DNA from 3 places in the Rhizobium sp. RSm-3 genome. Region 2 is predicted to be linked to each of the others. Evidence: riboswitches for the same ligand, from Rfam matches in the RefSeq annotation. Region 2 holds a riboswitch; each other region holds the start of a gene.
What was found. A riboswitch is a leader RNA that binds a small molecule or an ion and turns the genes downstream of it on or off. The one in region 2 is predicted to bind thiamine pyrophosphate.
Positions count from the first base shown of each region.

Region 1 (6,893 bases), on a different contig from region 2:
CATCTTCGACATAGCAGCGACGCTCCGCAAGGGCGGTGCTAATGCATGTCGCCCAAAAGTGTGCAGCGGTTTTGGGACGACGACATGCATAACACAAAAAACTAAAGCGCGTCGCATGAAGCAAGTTCTTTGCGACGCGCTTTAACAGTTTTCTACAATGGGAAAAGCTCAAACAGCGATTCGAGGAAGGCAAGCACGCTGACATTGCCGATACTGTAATAAACCAGCCTGCCCTGACGGCGCGTATTGACCAGACCTTCGAGCCGCAAACGCGCAAGCTGCTGCGAGACCATCGCCTGCTGTATGCCGAGAATATTTTCGATTTCCCCGACCGTCCGCTCCTGTTTTGCCAGTATGCAGAGGATCAGAAGTCGGGTGTGATGCGCCAAAGCTTTCAGCAGATCGCTCGCTTCATGGGCTTTTCCAGCGAGTATGTGCAAGTCCTGGCCGGTCATCCCCGGCTCCGGTTTAGGCAACGGCATTCGATATCTCGGAAGGGAGGCGGTGTGGTAGATCAGCACAATAGCATATTCGCACAAGCGAATTGGTCAATAGTGATGAAATGCCAAAAAAGGTCCAAGTAAATCAGCAGATAAGCTGTCCGCCATTGATCTCGATCACCTGGCCGGTGATGTATCCCGACAGCAAGGGAGCTGCCAGGAACAGATAGGCGGGAGCGCAATCCTCCGCCGTGCCGAGCCGCTGCAACGGGATGGATTTCCGGGTCTGCTCCAGTTTTTCCCTGGAGGAATAGCGCTCGTGGAAATCCGTCTCGATCGTTCCCGGCGAGACGCAGTTGACGCGGATGCCGTCCGGGGCAAGCTCGCGGGCAAGCGCCTTCGAATAGGTCGCAACGAAGGCTTTCGAGGCCGAATAGATTGAGGAGCCGGGGCTGCCGCCGGTCAGCGCCGAGATCGAAACTGTGTTGACGACGGCAGCACCCTCGGCCGCCTTCAATGCCGGCAGCAAGGCGCGCGTCAGCGCCACCACCGATGTCTGGTTGAGCCGGATGACCGCCTCATATTCCGCGTCGGTCAGCGTCGCAGCCGGAAAACGGCCGAGCATGGTGCCGGCATTGTTGACGAGCACATGCACCTTGTCGAAGAATGCGAGAACATCTTCGGCAAATTGCGCCGCCCCGCCGGCGGCGGAGAAATCGGCATGCAGCAGCAGCGCCCGTCTTTCCGATTCAGCCGTCAGCAGGAAATCCGGCAGGTCTCGCCCCGGCTTGCGCCCGGTGTGAACGATGACCTTCGCGCCGCAATCCAGAAACTGCCGAGCGACTTCCAGGCCGATGCCGCGGCCGGCGCCGGTGACGACGACATTGCGATTTTCAAACAGTCTTGGATGAAACACGAAGCCGTCCTCCTCGGTTGCGTCACTCGCCCTTAACATATGAGCACCGCGACCGAAAGAAAGGCAGACATCGATCTTTCCGGGAGAGACTTGGCTCTCCCGGAAAGACTTGGCTCTCCCGGAGAGACTTGGCTCTCCCGAAGGCTAGTTTTCGGTCTGCAGCAGCCGCGCACCCGGCCCTTCCTTGCCGAGCCGGTCGCAGGGATTGCGCAGCGGACAGCTTTCGATCGACAGACAGCCGCAGCCGATGCAGCCGGCCAGGCGGTCGCGCAACAGGCTGAGCTGGCCGATTCGCGCGTCGAGATCGTCCTTCCATCGTGCCGACAACGTCTGCCAGTCCGCGGCCGTCGGCGTGCGCCCCTGCGGCAGCGAGTGGAACGCCGCCTGGATTTCCACAAGCGGAATGCCGACACGCTGCGCCACCTTAATGATGCCGAGGCGGCGAAGTACGTCGCGCCCGTAGCGCCGCTGGTTGCCGCGGGAGCGGATGCTCGAGATCAAACCCTTTGTCTCGTAGAAATGCAGCGCCGAAACGGCAAGACCGCTGCGCTCAGCCACCTCACCGACCGTCAGCAGTTTGCCGGGCTGCGCTGCCGGAATCCGATCCATGTCTCTTGACCTCAATATTAGTTGAGGTTTTATAACCCTTGCTCCTGCAATCGTAAAGCCCGATCGGGCGCCCGCCAGCGCGGACGCCTTGCGCACGCCGACATCGCCGCCTGAGGCAGCAAGCTGCGGTCCCGTTCCCGGCAGGTACGGGCCCACCGAGGAACACCCGAGCGGGACTTCCGCTCGGGTGTTTCCCTGAGATCAGATCCATTCCGACTGGACGGACCGGTTCGCAATTTTGCGGTTGCGGGAAGAAAACCCGGGTGGTAGTTTCCGCCGAAATACAGGGGAGCTCCGTATCGCCGGGGCTGAGATGTGAGGCGCAAGCCTCTGGACCCTTCAAAGCTGATCTGGGTAATGCCAGCGGAGCGAGGTTCAGATGTTCTCAAGCGCAGAAGTGTCAGTCTATCCGATATCAGGCAACCTCGTCGGCATCATTCTCGATGCCGTCAAGGCGCTCGATCCCGATAGCGACCGGCTGCCCATCGAGACCGAAATCAAACGCTGATGACACTGCCACGACCTTCGCATTCGCGTCTTGCAGCGCTCCGCGCCGCTCTCTATCGGGCAATGCCCGCCTTGCTCGCGGGCTTCGCCTTTCTGGCGGCATGGGAGGTCTATGTCGATCTTTCCGGCATCAAGCCTTCCATCCTGCCGGCGCCTTCGCGCATTCTCATCCAGGGCTGGCTGAACCGCGAAGCGCTGATATCAAACACCTGGCCGACGCTCGGCGCGACGCTTGGCGGTTTCGCGCTGTCGCTTGCCTTCGCCTTCGCCGCTTCGATCCTCATGGATTTCATGCCTTTCATGCGCCGGGCATTGCTGCCGATCTTCATCGCCAGCCAGACCCTGCCGCTGGTGGCGATCGCGCCGCTTGTCGTCCTCTGGTTTGGCTTCGGCCTCTTGCCGAAGATCCTGCTGGTGGCGCTCGTCACCTTCTTCCCGCTGCTTGTCGCCCTGCTGCAGGGCTATGAATCGACCGACCGCGACATCGCCGAACTTTTGAACTCGATGAAAGCGAGCCGCTGGCGCATCTTCCGCCTGGCACGGCTTCCCTCCGCGCTGCCCTATTTCTTCGCCGGCCTGCGGATCTCGATCACCTATGCCGTCGTCGGCGCGATCTTTGCCGAATATGCCGGCGCCGCCCGCGGCCTCGGCATCTATATCCTCAACGCCAAGAATAATTTCCGTCCCGATCTGGTGCTCGCCGCCGTCGTTGTCAGCGCCGTGCTCACCCTCTGCCTCTTCGGCCTGACGCTCTTGATCCAGCGCCTTGTCATGCCCTGGCAACCATCCGGGGAGCGGCGCCGATGAGCGATACAATGGTTGAGCTGCGGAATATCGCCAAATCCTTCGACGGCATGAAGGTGCTGGGCGATATTTCGCTCAGCGTCGCAAGCGGCGAGTTCGTTTCGATCGTCGGCCCGTCCGGCTCCGGAAAATCGACAGTGCTCCGATTGCTGACGCAGGCGCTTCGGCCCGATTCCGGCACCGTGCTTTTCAACGGCGCGCCACTGGAAGAGGCGCCGCACTCCTTCGCCTTCATGCCGCAGCGCGATGCGCTGATGCCCTGGCGCCGGATCATCGACAATGCCGCCCTTGGCCTCGAGGTGCGGGGCATGAGCCGCCGGGCAGCGCGCGCCACTGTCGCGCCGCTATTCGAACGCTTCGGCCTTGCCGGTTTCGAACACCATTATCCCTCCGAATTATCCGGCGGCATGCGCCAGCGCGCCGCCCTGTTGCGCACCGTCGTCCAGACCCAGGACATGCTGCTGCTCGACGAGCCGTTCGGCGCGCTCGACGCGCTGACGCGCACGCAGATCCAGGAATGGCTGCAGGGCATGTGGACCGAACACCGCTGGACGGCGCTGCTGATCACCCATGACGTCCGCGAGGCCGTGTTCCTCTCCGACCGTATCTACGTGCTTTCGGCCCGCCCGGCGCGTATCATCCGCGAATTCCACGTTCCCCTGCCCCGTCCGAGAAGCATTGCCGATCTCGGCTCGCCGGCGGCCCAGGCGATCGAAACCGAAATCCTGCAAACCCTGCTTCATCCGCTAGAACAGGATGATTTTGGGCCGATCGGTCTAAAATCTGAATCCTGTGCCAATATAAAGAGTTAGAGCATGATGCCGAAAACTGCTCACACTTTTCGGCATCATGCTCCAGAGACCTGAGGAGGTCACCATGCTGCTTCTCACCCGTCGCCAGACGATCTTCGCCGCCCTCGCGGCAAGCCTTGCCGGCCGCCCCGCCTTCGCCCAGTCAGCGCCCGCAAAGGCGCGCATCGCGCTCGACTGGACGCCCAACACCAACCATATCGGCATCTATGTCGCCAAGGCGAAGGGCTTCTATGCCGCCGCCGGCCTCGATGTCGAAATTCTTCCCTTTACCGACACCAGCGCCGGCACGCTGGTGTCGAACGGCGTCGCCGACTTCGGCATCAGCAGCGAGATCGAGGCCATCACACAGCGCGCCGCCGGCGGCGACGTGAAGATGGTCTACGGCGTCGTCCAGACCGAAACAGCGCGGCTGATCTTCAAGGGCGGACGCGACGACATCAAGAGCCCCAAGGATCTCGACGGCAAGACCTATGGCGGCTTCGGCGGCACCTGGGAGAGCGCACTGGTCTCCGCGATGATCCGCAACGATGGCGGCAAAGGCGAGGTCAACACCGTCACGCTCGGCACCTCGGCCTACGAGGCGCTGGACAATGGCTCGATCGATTTCACGCTGGAGATCTATACCTGGGAAGGCGTTGCCGCCGAACTGGAAAACCGGAAGATCGCCCGCTTCCACTATTCCGACTATGGCATTCCCGACGAGCAGACGACGGTCATCGTCTCCAGCGACGCCTATCTCTCGGCCAATCGGGACAATGCCCGCGCTTTCATTCAGGCGACGCGAAAGGGTTATGCCTATTCCGTCGATCATCCCGACGAAGCCTGCGCGCTGCTGATATCCGAGAGCAACGGCGCGCTGATGAACACCGAATTGGTGAAAGCGTCGCAGAAGGCGCTGATCGAAGGACACTTCCTGAAATCCGAGGCCGGCGTGATCGGCACGCTCGACCCGGCAAAGGCCGACGCCATCGGCGGCTTCCTGCTCGAGAACGGCATTCTGGTCGATGCGAATGGCGCCGCACTCAAGGAGAAGCCGGATTTTTCCAGCTATTACACCAACGAACTCCTCGCCTGACCTCGAGCCTCGACCTCGCCCGTCGCCGCTTTCCACGGCAAAGTCCACCGGGCACTGCATGATTTCTTAAATCGGAAGCGATATAAGAAAGCTGATGCAGCACTTCAAAGTGTTACAGCGCCGTGCGGCTGAAAGACGCGGCGCCGTAAGGCGGGGAACAGGATGCGACAACAGGAAAGACTGGCCGGAGCGGACTTTCTGCGCGCGACGGCCTGTCTGCTGGTGTTTGTCCATCATCTGGCGCTCCGGCTGGACATGCGCAGAATTCCCGACGAACTGGGAACGGCTGCGCAGATCCTCCGCTTCGGCAATTTCGGCGTTGCCATCTTCTTCGTGCTCAGCGGCTTTCTTCTCGCCCATCCCTTCTGGCGCGCGCTCGACGACGGCCGCGACATGCCGAGCCTGCGCCATTACACGATCCGCAGGGCGGCGCGCATCGCGCCGGGCTTCTGGGTGGCCGCAACCGTCAGCTTCGCGCTCAGCCTGACGCTGCTGGCCCTGCCGCTGACGCCTGAGCTGACACTTCGCTACGTCTCCGGGCTGCTGTTCATGAGCCAATGGCATTGGCGCACATTGTTTCCCGTCGAAGCCGACGGCCCGCTTTGGTCGATTCCCTTCGAGGTCACCAGCTATGTGCTGCTGCCGATCTGCTTTTTCCTGCTGTTTCGTTTACCCCTGCTCCGGCAGCGCCCGCCGCTTGCCCGCTTTGCCTGGCTTTGCGTCATCGCCGGTGTCCTCCTCGCCCATGTGCTGATCCTCATCGTCTTTCCGCTCGACGACATCGGACGCGGCTGGCAATACGGCCTCCAGGGCGGGGCGAAAGAGTGGATGCCGCGATATAATCCGATCGGTTTTTTCGCCGTCTTCGCCCTCGGCGCGTTCGCCGCCGGCGTCGAGGTCATGCTTAGTAGACGGCAGTCCTTCTGGTTCGATGCCGCAGCGCTGCTGGCCCTCGCCGTTGCCGGCTACCGCCTCGTCATATCGCCCGGCGGCACCCCTGAAGCCTACGGCTGGCTCGAAATCCCCTATGGCTTCCCGGTCTTTCCGCTGGCGATCGCAACGGCGCTCGTTGCGCTCTGCCATTCGCAGCACCTGGGCAGGCTGCTCGACAATGCACCCGTCCGCTACATCGCCAAGATCTCCTTCGGCATCTATATCTGGCAGGAGATCATCCTGATATCGATCCAGCGGCTTGACCCCGGTTCGTTCGGCGTTTCCACGGACAATGTCATCACCGGCTGGCTGCAGTCCTGCGGACTGGCGGCAACGCTTGTCCTTCTCGTCGCCAGCTTCAGCTACCACCTGCTGGAGAGACCGGCGATCGACCTCGGCAACCGCCTGACATCCCCTCAACCCAATCGGGCTACTCCTTTCAAAGTATAAATTTCCCACCATTTCAACTAATGCGTTAAGGTTAGCCGCGAGATACTCCCATTTTTGGCTTCTTTAGGGTTACATGATTCTTAATTATACCGATGACAAACGATACATGAGGATGTATCTGTCTCCCTGTAGTTCAGTATCGCAGCTAAACTTGTGGACCTTGCGTAATGAATGCTTTTACTTCGAAGACGAATTCACGCTTCGATCCGTCTCAGCGTCAGGACAAGACCAGGACCCTGGTTGTCGCGAACTCCAACATTCGCCAGCCGAACAGCTTTTCGCCTGTCGAAAGAAAGATGGCTGTGCGACTGGGCGTAAAGCGGCTGTTCGACATCGTCGCCTCCGTC
Region 1 covers NZ_MAWZ01000060.1:128,352-135,244, forward strand. Annotated here, with positions in the region: gene BBJ66_RS32075 (ArsR/SmtB family transcription factor) at 153-482, opposite strand; gene BBJ66_RS32080 (SDR family NAD(P)-dependent oxidoreductase) at 586-1,356, opposite strand; gene soxR (redox-sensitive transcriptional activator SoxR) at 1,501-1,965, opposite strand; TPP riboswitch at 2,241-2,354, shown strand; partial or broken gene BBJ66_RS35725 (YkoF family thiamine/hydroxymethylpyrimidine-binding protein) at 2,345-2,461, shown strand; gene BBJ66_RS32090 (ABC transporter permease) at 2,473-3,279, shown strand; gene BBJ66_RS32095 (ABC transporter ATP-binding protein) at 3,276-4,088, shown strand; gene BBJ66_RS32100 (ABC transporter substrate-binding protein) at 4,153-5,163, shown strand; gene BBJ66_RS32105 (acyltransferase family protein) at 5,326-6,546, shown strand; gene BBJ66_RS32110 (sugar transferase) at 6,714-6,893, shown strand, end outside.
Region 1: another riboswitch for thiamine pyrophosphate. It lies ahead of BBJ66_RS35725 (YkoF family thiamine/hydroxymethylpyrimidine-binding protein); the one in region 2 lies ahead of thiC (phosphomethylpyrimidine synthase ThiC).

Region 2 (6,893 bases):
GTTCAGCAGTTCCATCAGCGAACGCGCGGTGATCGGGCCGTCGGAATCGGTCTCGATCATCGTCGCGCCGATCATGAAAAAGCCGTTGCCGCGGGGAACGATATAGACGGGAAAACGCGGATGCAGCAGGCGGACGGGCCGGGCCAGCGTGACCTCTTCGGTATGGAGATAGAGCATTTCGCCCCGCACGCCGCGCAGGTCGCGCTCTCGCCCGATGCGGGCAGCACCTGTGCAGTCGACGATATCGGAGAAATCGTCATCGTCCGGCGCTACGTCGGTAAAGGTGGCGCCGTTTGCCGCCAGTTGCTCTTTCAGCGCCCGCAGCGCCTGGCGCGGGTCCAGATGCGCCTCACCTGGGAAGAACAGGCCGTGCCTGAAACGGGTGGCGAGCGCGGGCTCAAGGGCGGCGATATCGTTCTCGTCAACCCATTGATAACCGGTCGTGCGGCCGGCAAATCGCTTCAGCTCGCCATGGTCGCGCGTCGAGGCGACGACGAGCGTGCCGTTGCGGACGGTGCTGCCCGGCAGGATCGCTTCCCAGCGATCGGCGGCATCGAGGCCGCCCGTCAGCACCGCCTCATCGGCGCTTTCCCGCTCGCACCAGGGCGCCAGCATGCCGCCGGCGAGCCAGGACGCCGCACGAGCGAAGTTCGGGTGCGGGTCGAAGACCGTGACATCGGCACCGCGGGCATGCAGCTCGCGGGCGACGGTGAGGCCGGCGACGCCGGCCCCTTTGACAAGCACGCGCATGTCAGTCCGCCCCGTGCGCGGAGGTCTCGATCGGCATATAGAGATCGCCGCCCTCACGGTATTTCGCCGCCATCGCGTCCAGCCCCTCCTTCTGCGCTTCGGCGCGGATGTCATGCGATATGCGCATGGAGCAAAATTTCGGGCCGCACATCGAACAGAAATGCGCCACCTTGTGGGCTTCCTTCGGAAGCGTCTCATCGTGGAAGGAGCGGGCCGTTTCGGGATCGAGCGACAGGTTGAACTGGTCTTCCCAGCGGAATTCGAAACGCGCCCGCGACAGCGCGTCGTCTCGAAGGCGCGCCGCCGGATGGCCCTTGGCGAGGTCGGCGGCATGGGCGGCGATCTTATAGGTGATGACGCCGGTCTTGACGTCGCTGCGGTCGGGCAGGCCGAGATGCTCTTTCGGGGTGACGTAGCAGAGCATAGCCGTGCCGAACCAGCCGATCATCGCCGCACCGATGCCGGAGGTGATATGGTCGTAGCCGGGCGCGATATCGGTCGTCAGCGGTCCCAGCGTGTAGAAGGGCGCCTCGCCGCAGACGGCGAGCTGCTTGTCCATGTTCTCCTTGATCTTGTGCATCGGCACGTGGCCGGGGCCCTCGATCATCACTTGGCAACCCCTCGCCCAGGCGATCTTGGTCAGTTCGCCGAGCGTTTCCAATTCTGCGAACTGTGCCGCGTCGTTGGCGTCGGCAATCGAACCCGGACGCAGGCCGTCTCCGAGCGAGAAGGAGACGTCATAGGCCCGGCAGATGTCGCAGATCTCTTCGAAATGCTCGTAAAGGAAGCTCTCGCGGTGATGATGCAGACACCACTTGGCCATAATCGAACCGCCGCGCGAGACGATGCCGGTGACGCGGTTGACGGTGAGCGGGATGTAATGCAGCCGCACGCCGGCATGGATGGTGAAATAGTCGACGCCCTGTTCCGCTTGCTCGATCAGCGTATCGCGATAAATTTCCCAGGTAAGATCCTCGGCGATGCCGCCGACCTTTTCCAGCGCCTGATACAGCGGCACCGTGCCGATCGGCAGTGGCGAATTGCGGACGATCCATTCGCGGATATTGTGGATGTTGCGGCCGGTCGAAAGATCCATGACCGTATCGGCGCCCCAGCGGGCGGCCCAGACCATCTTCTCGACTTCTTCGGCCATTGATGAGGTGACGGCGGAATTGCCGATATTGGCGTTGATCTTCACCAGAAAATTCCGACCGATGATCATCGGCTCGGCTTCGGGGTGGTTGATGTTGGCGGGGATGATCGCCCGACCGGCGGCGACTTCCCGGCGGACGAATTCCGGCGTGACGTGATCGGGAATATCGGCGCCGAAGCTCTCGCCGTCGCGCACCAGCGCTTCGGCCTTGGCCTTGCGGCCGAGATTCTCGCGAATGGCGATGAACTCCATCTCCGGCGTGATGATGCCGGCGCGTGCATAGGCGAGCTGGGTGACGGCTTTGCCGTCCTTGGCGCGCAGCGGCTGGCGCCGTCCGGGGAATTCCGGCGTCAGCCGGTCGCCGCTGACGAAGCCGTTATCCTCGGGGCGGACATGGCGGCCGTCATAGGCTTCGATATCGCCGCGGGCCAGCAGCCAGTCGCGGCGCAGTGGCGGCAGGCCTTGCTCGATGCGGATCTCCGCACCTTCGATCGTGTAGGGACCTGAGGAATCATAGACGATGACAGGCGGCTCGCCGGCGGTCGGGTGAACGCTGATTTCGCGCATCGGCACGCGGATATTACTGTGGATATCTCCCGCAATATGGATCTTCCGCGAGGCGGGCAGCGGGCCGGTGGTGACGGTCGGGGTGAGGATTTTTGCGGCAATGGTCATGGTTTGAGGCTCCAAGTGGTGGTTGGAGACCCAGTCAATCAGCCGGAATGATGGAAAGACGCCGGCATGGATTCCACGCGTGAATCCGAAGCCTTCGAGCGCTTGCACCGTCCCTACGCCAGTATGAACTGGATCAGGTTCAACGGGTCACTGCGCCACAACCGGCAAAGCCGTATTGTCCAGCAGTATCTCAGCCCCTTGCCGGGACCCCCCTGGTGAATGCGGATAGTCGTAAAGCGCCGTCGGTGAGCGTGTCAAGCTTAAGAGCTTTGCCGTCCCGCTTATATCGTGCGTTTCGGAACCCGGTTGCGTTACTGGCCGAACTGCGGCACATGTCATTTCACTCAACGTCAGGTGGATTATGTCGTTTCGGATTGAACGTCTTATGCGAGAACATCTCAGTGGCGCCGCCGGCGTGCTGGTCAGTGCCTATGCGGGACCTCCGTGGAACGAGAATTGGTCGCTTGAAGCGGCCATTGAAAATGTAAACAACGTGCTTGATACCCCCAAATCCATTGCCCTTGCGGCCATCGACGGAGGCAAGGTGCTGGGGATTGCGCTCGGCATACGACAGAGGCGCCATGCCGGTCCGGTCATTTATCTGGATGAGCTTTCGGTCCTGCCTGAGGCGCAGGGTACTGGAATAGGGACCGCGCTGCTGTCGGCCGTTTTCGAAACGGCAAAGATCGAGGGATGCAACAGCGTCTGGTTGATCTCACAGCGGGAAGGGGCGTTGTCGCAATTTTATCAGCGCAGCGGATTCGCCATCGGCGGCAACCTTGGACTCTACTCCAAATCGAGTGCGTAGCGGTTGGCCCCGTGACCGCGATTCCACTTTGAACCTATCTCGTTGTGGGATGAAAGAGCGCATGTCTGATCGGATTTGTCTGTCCGACATATCGGAAGAAAGCTGGCGAGCGGTCATCGAAACGCTGGGGGCTGCCGGCTGGTCCGTCCGAAAGGGCGGCGGCCTCGATTTCTCCTGGGCTATCCTGGAGCGCGGCGGGATACGGATCGACATGCAATATGATGCATGGCAGGAGGGCGAAATGGCCTTTGCCAAAGCCGACGGATCGACAATAACGATCGATCTTCCAGCACAATTGATGTTGGAGCTGAAATTGAACTGACCCGCCACTAAACGTTCGGCGGCTCTTCTGAAGCGATGCCCGCTCAATCCGGTCGCAATGTCTTGCCGGATTCCGCATCGAAAAGATGAAGCTTCCCTGGCCGAGCGGCGATGGTCGCGACCTGGCCCGGCTCAAAGTCGTGACGGTCGGAAAGCACCGCGACAAGCTCGCCGGACCCGTAGCGCAGGAAGACCATCGTCTCATGGCCGGTGGGTTCGGTGACGCTGACCGTCGTGTCGAGGCCGCTTTGGCTGAGCGAAAGGTGTTCAGGCCGCACGCCGAGAAGCACGGTCTGCCCGTCGGACGCCTGCGGGTTAAAGCCGAGCGCGATCTCGTCACCGGTCTCGGTGACGAAGATCGCACCATCGGCCTTGTAACGGCCTTTCAGCAGATTCATCGACGGTGAGCCGATAAAGGCCGCCACGAATGTATTGCGGGGACGATCGTAGAGTTCCAGCGGCGTGCCGATCTGTTCGACCTTGCCGCCCTGCATGACCACGATCTTGTCGGCCATGGTCATCGCTTCGACCTGATCGTGGGTGACATAGATCGTCGTGGTTCTCAGTCGCTGGTGCAGTTCCTTGATCTCCTTGCGCATCTGCACGCGCAGCTTGGCGTCGAGGTTCGACAAGGGCTCGTCGAACAGGAAAACCTGCGGCGATCGGACGATGGCGCGTCCCATCGCCACGCGCTGGCGCTGGCCGCCCGAAAGCTGGCGCGGATAGCGGTCGAGATAGGGCACGAGGTCGAGGGTTTCGGCCGCCGCCTGCAGCCGCTGCTTGATGATATCGGCAGGCTGCTTCTGCAGACGGAGCGCAAAGACCATGTTTTCGGCAACGGTTTTATGCGGATAGAGCGCATAGCTCTGAAAGACCATGGCGATGTCGCGATCCTTCGGCGGCAGGTTGTTGACGACCTTTCCGCCGATCGAGATGGTCCCGCCGGTGATGCTTTCGAGCCCCGCGACCATGCGCAGCAATGTCGATTTGCCGCAACCGGACGGGCCGACGAGCACCACAAACTCGCCGTCGCGAATGTCGATATCGACGCCATGCAGGATATTTACGGCGCCATAGGCCTTGCGCGCCTCTGAAATATTGACCTCAGCCATATGCCTCCCAATCGCTTTCCGACCACCCCAGGGGCGGTCCCAAGGGATATGCATCGCTTGACAATTATCCACGGCATTGGGCTCGGGGGAACCGCGTTCCGCCATTGCTTGAGATACCGTAGGACCTCCTCCATGAAACGTTTCATTTCTTGTTGACTTTTGCCGCTTGCCGTCTAATTCTCGCTGGCGAGGCCGAGAGGAGCGGTTTCGAACATCAATATGAAACGTTTCATTTTTTTGTTTACCAGATAGTTCTGCACGAGACCAGTGCGAAAATCGGACCGGAGCCAATCCGGAAAGATGGCTGGCGGCAGCGCAAAAACGTGGAGGAGGAAAGTATGAAAGTCGAAATATACGATGCATTGATGCGCCGTCAGGCAAGTCGCCGCGACGTCCTGCGCGGAACGGCGAGCGCTGCGGCTCTGCTCGGTCTATCCGGTGCGATGGGCGGAATTCCCGGCATGGCGATTGCCGCCGCCGACGATCTGCGCGCCCGGATCCTGCAGATTCCGGGCGTCGGCAAGGGCTCGCCGACGGATGCGGACTGGCAGAAAGTCGGCGAACTCTGCCTCGGCCCGACCAAGGCCAACGTCAAGCAGGGCGAATTTGCCGGTGTCGAGCTGACCTTCATGGGGCTCAACAATCAGAACCTGCACAACTTCCTGTTCCGCGGCTTCCTGAAGCCCTGGGAGGCTTATACCGGCGCCAAGATCAACTGGATCGACCTTGCACAGGCCGACTACAACGCCCGCCTTCAGCAATCGATCGCGACCGGCACCGTCGATTTCGACATTCTGGAAATGGGCGCCCCGTTCGAAGGCGACACTGCCGGACGCGGGCTGCTGGACGAGATGCCGGACTGGGCTGCAAAGCAGATCGAGGCCGACGACCTGGTGAGTTACCTGAAGCCGCCGGTCGGCACCTGGGGCGGCAAGACCTATCGCGTCACGATCGACGGCGACTGCCACACCTTCGCCTATCGCAAGGATTATTTCGGAGAGGGCTCCATCAGCGGCATGGCCGAGCCGCCGAAGACCTGGCAGGAGGTCAACGCGGCCTCCAAGGCGCTGATCGGCAAGACCGATCCGCTGACCGGCCAGCCGGCCTACGGCTATCTCGACCCGCTCAAGGGCTGGGGCGGTTTCGGCTTCTATTTCATCGAGAACCGCGCGACGGCCTATGCCAAATATCCGGGTGATCCGGCCTGGCTGTTCGATCCCGAAAACATGAAGCCGCTGGTCAATAACCCCGCATGGGTCCAGGCGATCCAGGACGTCCTGGATCTGATCGCGGCCAAGGCCTATCCGGCCGATCAGATCAATGCCGACCCCGGCACCACGGCCTTCTCGCAGTTCCTGGCGGGCACCGGCGCCATGCTGATGTGGTGGGGCGATGTCGGCTCCAGCGCGCGCACTTCGGACTCGTCGGTCGTGGGCGATGTGGTCGGCTTCGGTATCAACCGCGGCTCCAACCGGGTCTACAACCGCAAGACCGGGCAATGGGAAGACAAGTATAACGAAGCGCCCAACATGGCCTATCTCGGCTGGGGCATCTATGTCACCAAGCAGGTCTCCGGCGACGAGAAGAAGCGCAAGGCGGCCTGGTCTGCTGCTGCCCATCTCGGCGGCAAGGATCTGTCCTTGTGGACGTCGGCCTATCCCTCCGGTTTCCAGCCTTACCGCCAGTCCAACTTCAACTACGACGAATGGGAAAAGGCAGGTTACGACCGCGCCTATATCGAGGACTATCTGGGTTCGAACGCCGACAGCTACAACCACCCGAACGCCGCCATCGAACCGCGCATCCCCGGTATCTTCCAATATTATTCCGTCGCCGAGGACGAATTGGCAAAGGGCTTTGCCGGACAGTACAAGTCGGCGCAGGAGACCGCGGATGCGATTGCGGCCGCCTGGGAAAAGATCACCGACCAGATCGGCCGCGACAGCCAGCTGAAACTCTATCGGGCGAGCCTCGGGCTCTGATCGTTTGACACCAATACGCCGGCGGACCGGAAGCGGTTCGCCGGCGCCCATTCTGTCCGGACGAGGAAAATCATGTCGACAGTCGAAGGCGA
Region 2 covers NZ_MAWZ01000002.1:434,307-441,199, reverse strand. Annotated here, with positions in the region: gene thiO (glycine oxidase ThiO) at 1-750, opposite strand, end outside; gene thiC (phosphomethylpyrimidine synthase ThiC) at 752-2,578, opposite strand; TPP riboswitch at 2,671-2,802, opposite strand; gene BBJ66_RS05240 (GNAT family N-acetyltransferase) at 2,940-3,386, shown strand; gene BBJ66_RS05235 (hypothetical protein) at 3,448-3,708, shown strand; gene BBJ66_RS05230 (ABC transporter ATP-binding protein) at 3,752-4,819, opposite strand; gene BBJ66_RS05225 (extracellular solute-binding protein) at 5,158-6,801, shown strand; gene BBJ66_RS05220 (carbohydrate ABC transporter permease) at 6,874-6,893, shown strand, end outside.

Region 3 (6,893 bases), on a different contig from region 2:
CTCTTGTAAAGCTCGCCCATCAGGCCGGGATCTTCGTTCAGCGTCGGATAGCCGTAGCCGGCGACGTCGATCATCGTCTTACGGTCGAGCGCCATCGAGACGGCGCGGCGGAATTTTACGTCGTTGAAGGCTTTCTTGTTGTTCTCGTTCGCCGTTTCCAGGTTGAACAGGAAGGCGACCATGCTGCTCGGCGAATACCAGTAGTGGAAATGCGCCGGATCCTTGGAAACATAGACATTGTCGATATCGGGAATGAAGGAGACGCCCCAGTCGAGCGTGCCGTCGGCCGTTGCCGTCAGCATCTGGTTGTTGTCGGCAAGCTGCGGGAAGCGCATGCAATCGACCTTCAGATGTGCGTTGTCCCAGTAGTTCGGGTTGCGGCACTGGTCGTAGGTCTGGCCGGTGAAACGCGGCACTTCCGTCAGCGGGCCGCTGCCGACCGGGTTCTCGTTGGCGAAGGTGACCGGATCGGCGACATCCTTCCAGACATGTTCGGGAACGATCGGCAGCTGCGAGATCTGCTCGGCGGCGAGCGAGCTCGGATTGGCGAGCGTGAAGCGCACCGTCTGGTCGTCGACGGCTTTGACATCGGTGACGAAGCTCCAGATGCTGACGAAATCGAGCGCCGGGAATTTCTTCAGGTAATCATAGGTGAACTTGACGTCGGCTGCGGTCAGCGGCTTACCATCGGACCATTTCAGGTTCGGACGCAGCTTGAAATCGATGCTCTTCAGATCGTCGGAGAGCTTGAAGCTTTCGGCCAGCCGATAGACCGGTTTGTTGCTGTCGAAGCGATTGAAGATGACAAGCGGCTCGTAGATGAAATCGAGTGTCGATTGGCGCGACGAGGTCTGGTTGAACGGGTTGAAGTTGCGAACCCAGGTCGTTGCCGGTTCGATATTCGCCGTCAGGACCGTCTGCGCCATGGCGGAACCCGAAAGCAGTGTCAGGGCAGCGGCGGTAAGAAGATATTTTTTCATGTTTTATTCCCCTTCTTTTATGCGGTGAGAGATGGCGCGGCGGTCAGGAGACCAGCGCGCTGGCAAACATGTCTTCGACCTCAGCATGGGCGGCGCGGACGTCGATCTTGAGATTGCTGAGGCGGGCCTTGCCGGCGGCGATCCGCTTCAAGGCGGCGTCGGTCAGCGGCCGGGCGGCCTTGGCGGCAGCTTCGCTTTCCCTGACGTCGCCATGGCTATGGAGGGCGATGTCGAAGCCCGCGTCGAGCACTTGGGCGACACGTTCCGGCAGCGTGCCGGAGAGCGACTCCATGAAGATGCAGTCGGAAATCAGCACGCCGTCATAACCAAGCTCCGTGCGGATGAGGTCGTGCATGACCGGCGATACAGAGGCCGGCAGCTCCGCGTCATAGGCCGAGTAGACGACATGGGCGACCATCGCCCAGGGCGTATCCTTCAGCGCGACGAAGGGTTTGAAATCGGTCGCTGCGAGGGTCTCGCGCGAGGCGTCGACGACCGGGCGCTCCTTGTGAGAGTCGAGCGTCGCGCGACCATGGCCGGGAATGTGCTTGATCACGGGCATGTTGCCGGTCTCGAGCAGGCCATCGACCACTTCGCGGCCGAGGGCGGCGATGACATCGGGATCGGGACCGAAGGAGCGGGCGCCGATGACCGCGCTCGTCGTCTCGAAGACGAGATCGAGAACGGGCGAGCAGCCGCTCGAAAGCCCGAGTTCCGTCATCATCGCGCCCATCGCCTGGGAGGAAAGGCGCAGTGCTTTTTTGCCGAGATCGAAATCGCGGCGCGCCAGTTCGGCAAACTGGCCGAAGCTGCGGAAGAGCGGCCAAGGCCCGGCATCGAGATGCTGCACGCGGCCGCCTTCCTGGTCGGTGAAGACAGGCGCATCGTCGCGGCCGACAGCTTGCCGAAAGCGCTCGATCAGCCGCCTGGTCTGCTCCGGCTCGCGCTGATTGCGCCGGCCGACGAAGAGGCCGAGCGGATTGGTCTCGCGGAACAGGGCGAATTCATCGTCCGAAAGGACGGGATTGGGAAGGCCGACGAAAAGGGCGAGCGGGGTCGAGGACAATTCTGGTGCTCCGGGATCAGATGGTCATGTCGGCATGCTTCTCAGCATGCCTTCGTAGATGCCCTTGTCGGGGCGGGGATGGTGATTGCGCCTGCGGTCTTGGCGTAGAAATCGACCGGGCCGGCATCGCCGATAAAGGCATAGGCATGGCCAAGCGTCTTCATGGTCTGAAGGCAGGCGGAAAACAGGGCGAGCCCGATACCCTTGCCGCGGGCTTCAGGATCGACTCCGGTCGGGCCGAAGAAGCCGCGTGCCGTCGTGTCGTAGCAGGCAAAGCCGAGAAGCTTGCTGCCGTCGACGGCGATCAGGCAGGCGACGGGCTGGCGGGAGAAGGCGACCGAGACCTCGCTCGCCCAGTTCTCGCTGAACCCTTCGCGAACCCAGTTGACGACGAGATGCAGTTCCGGGGGGAGAGGAGGGCGGATGGAGACGCCGACATGATCGGCTTTCCGTTGCAGGTCGGCGAGCTCTGTCGAGTATAGACTCACAAGCAGGTCTGGCACCCTGTCACTCCTCCTAATATTCCGTTATTGCGGAATATATCCCTTTTTAATGACATAGATTTGGCCATGCGACCGGGCTTGTCAACAGGGATTCTGAAATGAGCCGCAGAGCCGGCCCTCGCGAGGGCCGGGTTTCAATGCAGGGTGGGTCCAAAATGCAAAAACGGCCCGGGGAGCCCGAGCCGTTTTGAATGAAGGCGTGCGGCGACGTGAGGCACTTATCCCGCCGCTTTCCAAAGCGCATGAAAATGCTGCACCGGGCCGTGTCCGGAGCCGACGCTGAGGCTGCCTGAAGCCGCAACCGCGCCGGCGAGGTAATCCTTGGCGATGGCGACGGCCTCTTCAGCCGAGGCACCCTTGGCAAGCTCGGCTGCCAGCGCGCTCGACAGCGTGCAGCCGGTGCCGTGGGTGTTCTTGGTCGGCACGCGCCGGGCTTCGAACCAGTGCAGACCATCGGCCGCGGCAAGCACGTCGGGGCTTTCCTCGCTGTCGAGATGACCGCCTTTGACCAGCACGGCGGCCGGGCCGAGCGCGCGCAGTTGCTCGGCCTGCGCCGCCATCTCGGCGCGGTTTGTCGCCACCGGCTGATGCAGCAGGGCGGCGGCCTCAGGCAGGTTCGGGGTCAGCAGCGTCGCGAGCGGCAGCAGCCGGCGGGTCAGCACGTCGACGGCTTCGGGTGCCAGCAAGGCGGCGCCGCCCTTGGCGATCATCACGGGATCGATGACGATGGGGATGCCGCGTCCCTCGGCCAGAGCTGCGGCGAGCGCTCCAGCAACGGCTTCGGCGATGCCGGCATTGGCGATCATGCCGATCTTGACGGCATCGACACGCACATCGGCAAAGACGGCGTTGATCTGATCGGCAACGAATGCAGCCGGCACCAGATGCACGCCGGTGACCCCTTGCGTGTTCTGCGCCGTCAGCGCGGTCAGCACCGCCATGCCGTAGACGCCGCGGGCGGAGAAGGCCTTGAGATCGGCCTGGATGCCGGCGCCGCCCGAGGGATCGGAACCGGCGATGGAGAGGACGTTGCGGATCATGGGCGGGCCTTTCGAATTTCAGCGGCGATGCGGCGCGTCGCCGCTTCCGGGTCGGGCGTGCCTGAGATGGCGGAGACGACGGCAAGCCCGCTCGCGCCTGCGGCAAAGACTTCGGCCACATGCTCCGCCTTGAGCCCGCCGATCGCAACCGAGGGCACCGGCGAAGCCGCCACCAGCTTGGCAAGACCGTCAAAGCCGATCGGCTGCTTGTGGTTGGCCTTGGTCGGTGTCGCAAACACCGGCCCGACGCCGGTATAGTCGACGACATCGGGATCGACGGCAGCGGCAAGCGCCGCGGTTTCGACCGACAGGCCGAGGATCATGTCGGAGCCGATCATCGCCCGCGCTGTCACCGCATCCATATCCTCCTGGCCGATATGCAACCCGTCGGCGCCGATGGCGATCGCCGCCTTGACATCGTCGTTGACGATGAGGAGCGCGCCGGTGCCATCAAGCGCCTGTTTCAAGGCGCGTCCGGTCTCGATCATCCCGGCCGTGCCGGCATGTTTGTCGCGCAGCTGCACCATCGTCGCGCCGCCGGCAACGGCAAGCCGCGCGGTCTCGACCATGCCGATCCCGGCGCAGAGATCGGGATCGAGGACGAGATAGAGCGAAAGGTCGAAAGTCTTCATGCCGCCGATACCCGTGCCCTGGCATCGAGCGTTTCGGCGTCGAGCGCGTTCAACGCGTCGAGGAAGCGCCAGGCAAAGGAGCCGGGACCGGCCGCACCCAGCGCTGCCTCCTCGCCGGCGATGGCGAACGTTGCAAGGGCGGCGACCGTCGCCCCGAACATATCCTCGGGCACCGTGGCGGCAAAGGCGCCGACGAGGCAGGTGAGCGAGCAGCCGAGCGCGGTAACCTGCGGCATCAAGGTCGATCCGCCTGTGATGCGCACAGCCCGCTGGCCGTCGGTGACGAAATCGACGGCACCGGTGACGGCGACGATCGCCTGTTGGCGCTCGGCCAGCCATCGCGCCGAACCTTCGGCCCGCTCGACCGGATCGCGGCTGTCGACGCCCTGGCCGCTGCTCTCGCCGCCGGCGAGCGCGATGATTTCGGAGGCGTTGCCGCGGATGATCGTGGGCTTGAGCGCCAGCAGACCGGCGACCGCATCGCGGCGGAACGCCGTGGCATAATGGGCGACCGGATCGAGCACCCAGGGTTTGCCGGCCGAGGTCGCCGCCTTTGCCGCCGCCTGCATGCCGTCGATCCATTGCGTCGACAGCGTGCCGATATTGACGGTCAGCGCGTTGGCGATGCCGGCGAATTCGCCGGCTTCCTCAGCCGCATGCACCATGGCCGGCGAGGCGCCGGCGGCCAGGAGAACATTGGCGGCGATGTTCATGGCGACGTAATTGGTGATGCACTGAACGAGCGGCGGCTTCTCGCGCATCGCCTTCAGCATGGCTCCTGGTGTGGTCCTGGTCTGCATATGTGGCCCCTTTCAGGCGGGGCGGGCACGGGGTAATTCGTGCGGCGAACCGCGACCCCGAGCGACTCCCTCCGCCGGCATTATCCGGTTCAGGTTCGAAGGGTGCTTCTCAGCCCGTCTGTCGACGAACGCCCCTGTCTCTCATCGCGCTCTTTTTCGCAGAGAACGGGGCGGATGTCATCTCGAAAATGACAGTGCTGCGACGGCGCAGCGCGTGAAGTCCGCGGCGGGCACGCTATCGTCCTCGACGGTCAGTCCGGGCTTTACGAAGGCCGAGAGCTTGCCGTCGATTCGGGTCTTGATCAGGTTTTCCCGAATGCCGCCCCGCAGATTCCGTCCCGGGCTGCGTCGGCCACTGCGGTTTCGCCATTCGGTTGTCCTTTCCTTTCCGAGAAGAATAGGAGCAGCAACCGCGGGTGTAAGGAATTTCTGAAATACATCTCCGTATTTCTGTGCGGGATCGGGAAAGATGCAGGCGTCTCGAAAGGTCTCTTGTTTAAAATGAGTGCAGCTCATCTTCCTCAGGCTTTCATGGATTTCCGCAGATCCAGAAATATTCATCCTATCCGTTTATGTGTCGTATTTTCAATGATAACGAGCAGATGACCAGCTTCGCGTAAGTTGCGCGTTGTGCTAGTACGGGTGAATTTGCGACGTTGGGCCGTGATATAAGGGCGGGGTTTGCTCGCGCTGGTTATGACAATGTTCAGACAATCCTTCAGGGGAGTGCTGTAACTGGCCGAAGCTACTCGACCGGTGAAGCGTTTGACGTCGGTCGGATTAGCGACTTTGACATTGCTGTAGTAAGCCCTGGGCTGTTACAGCGCGCGCAGTCTCTGGGGATTGGCCTTAGGAGTTCTGGCACAAGGACGGGACCGCTAAGTGGCCGTGATCTCGCAGCTCTCGGACTGAGTGACCTGGCAAGCAAGCTTAATGTGCAGACAGGACGTGAGGTTAATTTTATGATCTATGGCACATCGACCGCAGCGACGAACAGGTCTCCTGGTATATTCTTTCCGGAGTAATAATGTATTATGCCAAGCTTTATATTGTATGGAATACGAAAGAATTCACTTGCAGAAGCAAAGGCTGCAGTAGAATCGGTGTTTGGATTTTTCTTCACCGAGCGAGATAGTTTTTATCAGGCCGGGGTTTATTATGTCTTTGGCGCGGGAGGCGAAGAGCAATTCGTTTTAAAAAAGAATATTGATCCATTTGATGGCGATCCTGTAGAGCAGGATTTTGTCAGCTATCCCCTCCTTTTTTATATAAACTCCACGGATAGACCGTCAGAACTGATCGCACTAATGACTAACGTCGAAGACTTTGAATTGCTCCGCCAGGAGGTTTTTTAATCTGTCAGTTCCGTAGGCAGGGGTTTGAGCACCGCGCACTCCTGGATGCATCTTTGCTGAACATCTAGGTCACCCTCGGCACGCCCGGCTGGTCATGGCCAACGGCACGACGATCGTCAGTTCCGTCTAGGCGATCGGCGACGCCAACATCAAGGCCGGCGGCGCGCTGTTCAATGTCAATTCGGGGCTCAGTGGCGCCGTCCTTACGCCGCCGACCAACCCGCATTCGGCGGGCGTCGGCAAGCCGATCCCAGGACAGACCTTCCTCGGGAAATGGTGTTCGGAAGAGCGGAGACAAATTCATCCGGACCGAAGCTGACCGACGACTTTGATAAAGTGTCGGAGGATGCAAAGATTTTTGAGGAAAGTCTTTGGTTCTTTCGCGAGGAGTGCCCTGCTGGAGTCGTGTGGATAGCGGACGACGGCTCTGAGGAGTGGACTTGACGCCGAGCGCGACGAGCAGGGTCACGAAGCTTCTGTCCTAGATAAAATTATCTCGAATACTCGCCAGGACTCA
Region 3 covers NZ_MAWZ01000057.1:89,287-96,179, forward strand. Annotated here, with positions in the region: gene BBJ66_RS27650 (ABC transporter substrate-binding protein) at 1-980, opposite strand, end outside; gene BBJ66_RS27655 (glycoside hydrolase family 3 N-terminal domain-containing protein) at 1,024-2,046, opposite strand; partial or broken gene BBJ66_RS27660 (GNAT family N-acetyltransferase) at 2,071-2,549, opposite strand; gene thiD (bifunctional hydroxymethylpyrimidine kinase/phosphomethylpyrimidine kinase) at 2,768-3,589, opposite strand; gene thiE (thiamine phosphate synthase) at 3,586-4,221, opposite strand; gene thiM (hydroxyethylthiazole kinase) at 4,218-5,021, opposite strand; TPP riboswitch at 5,071-5,167, opposite strand; gene BBJ66_RS27680 (hypothetical protein) at 5,199-5,582, opposite strand; gene BBJ66_RS27685 (hypothetical protein) at 6,056-6,376, shown strand; gene BBJ66_RS35930 (DUF596 domain-containing protein) at 6,650-6,820, shown strand.
Region 3: another riboswitch for thiamine pyrophosphate. It lies ahead of thiM (hydroxyethylthiazole kinase); the one in region 2 lies ahead of thiC (phosphomethylpyrimidine synthase ThiC).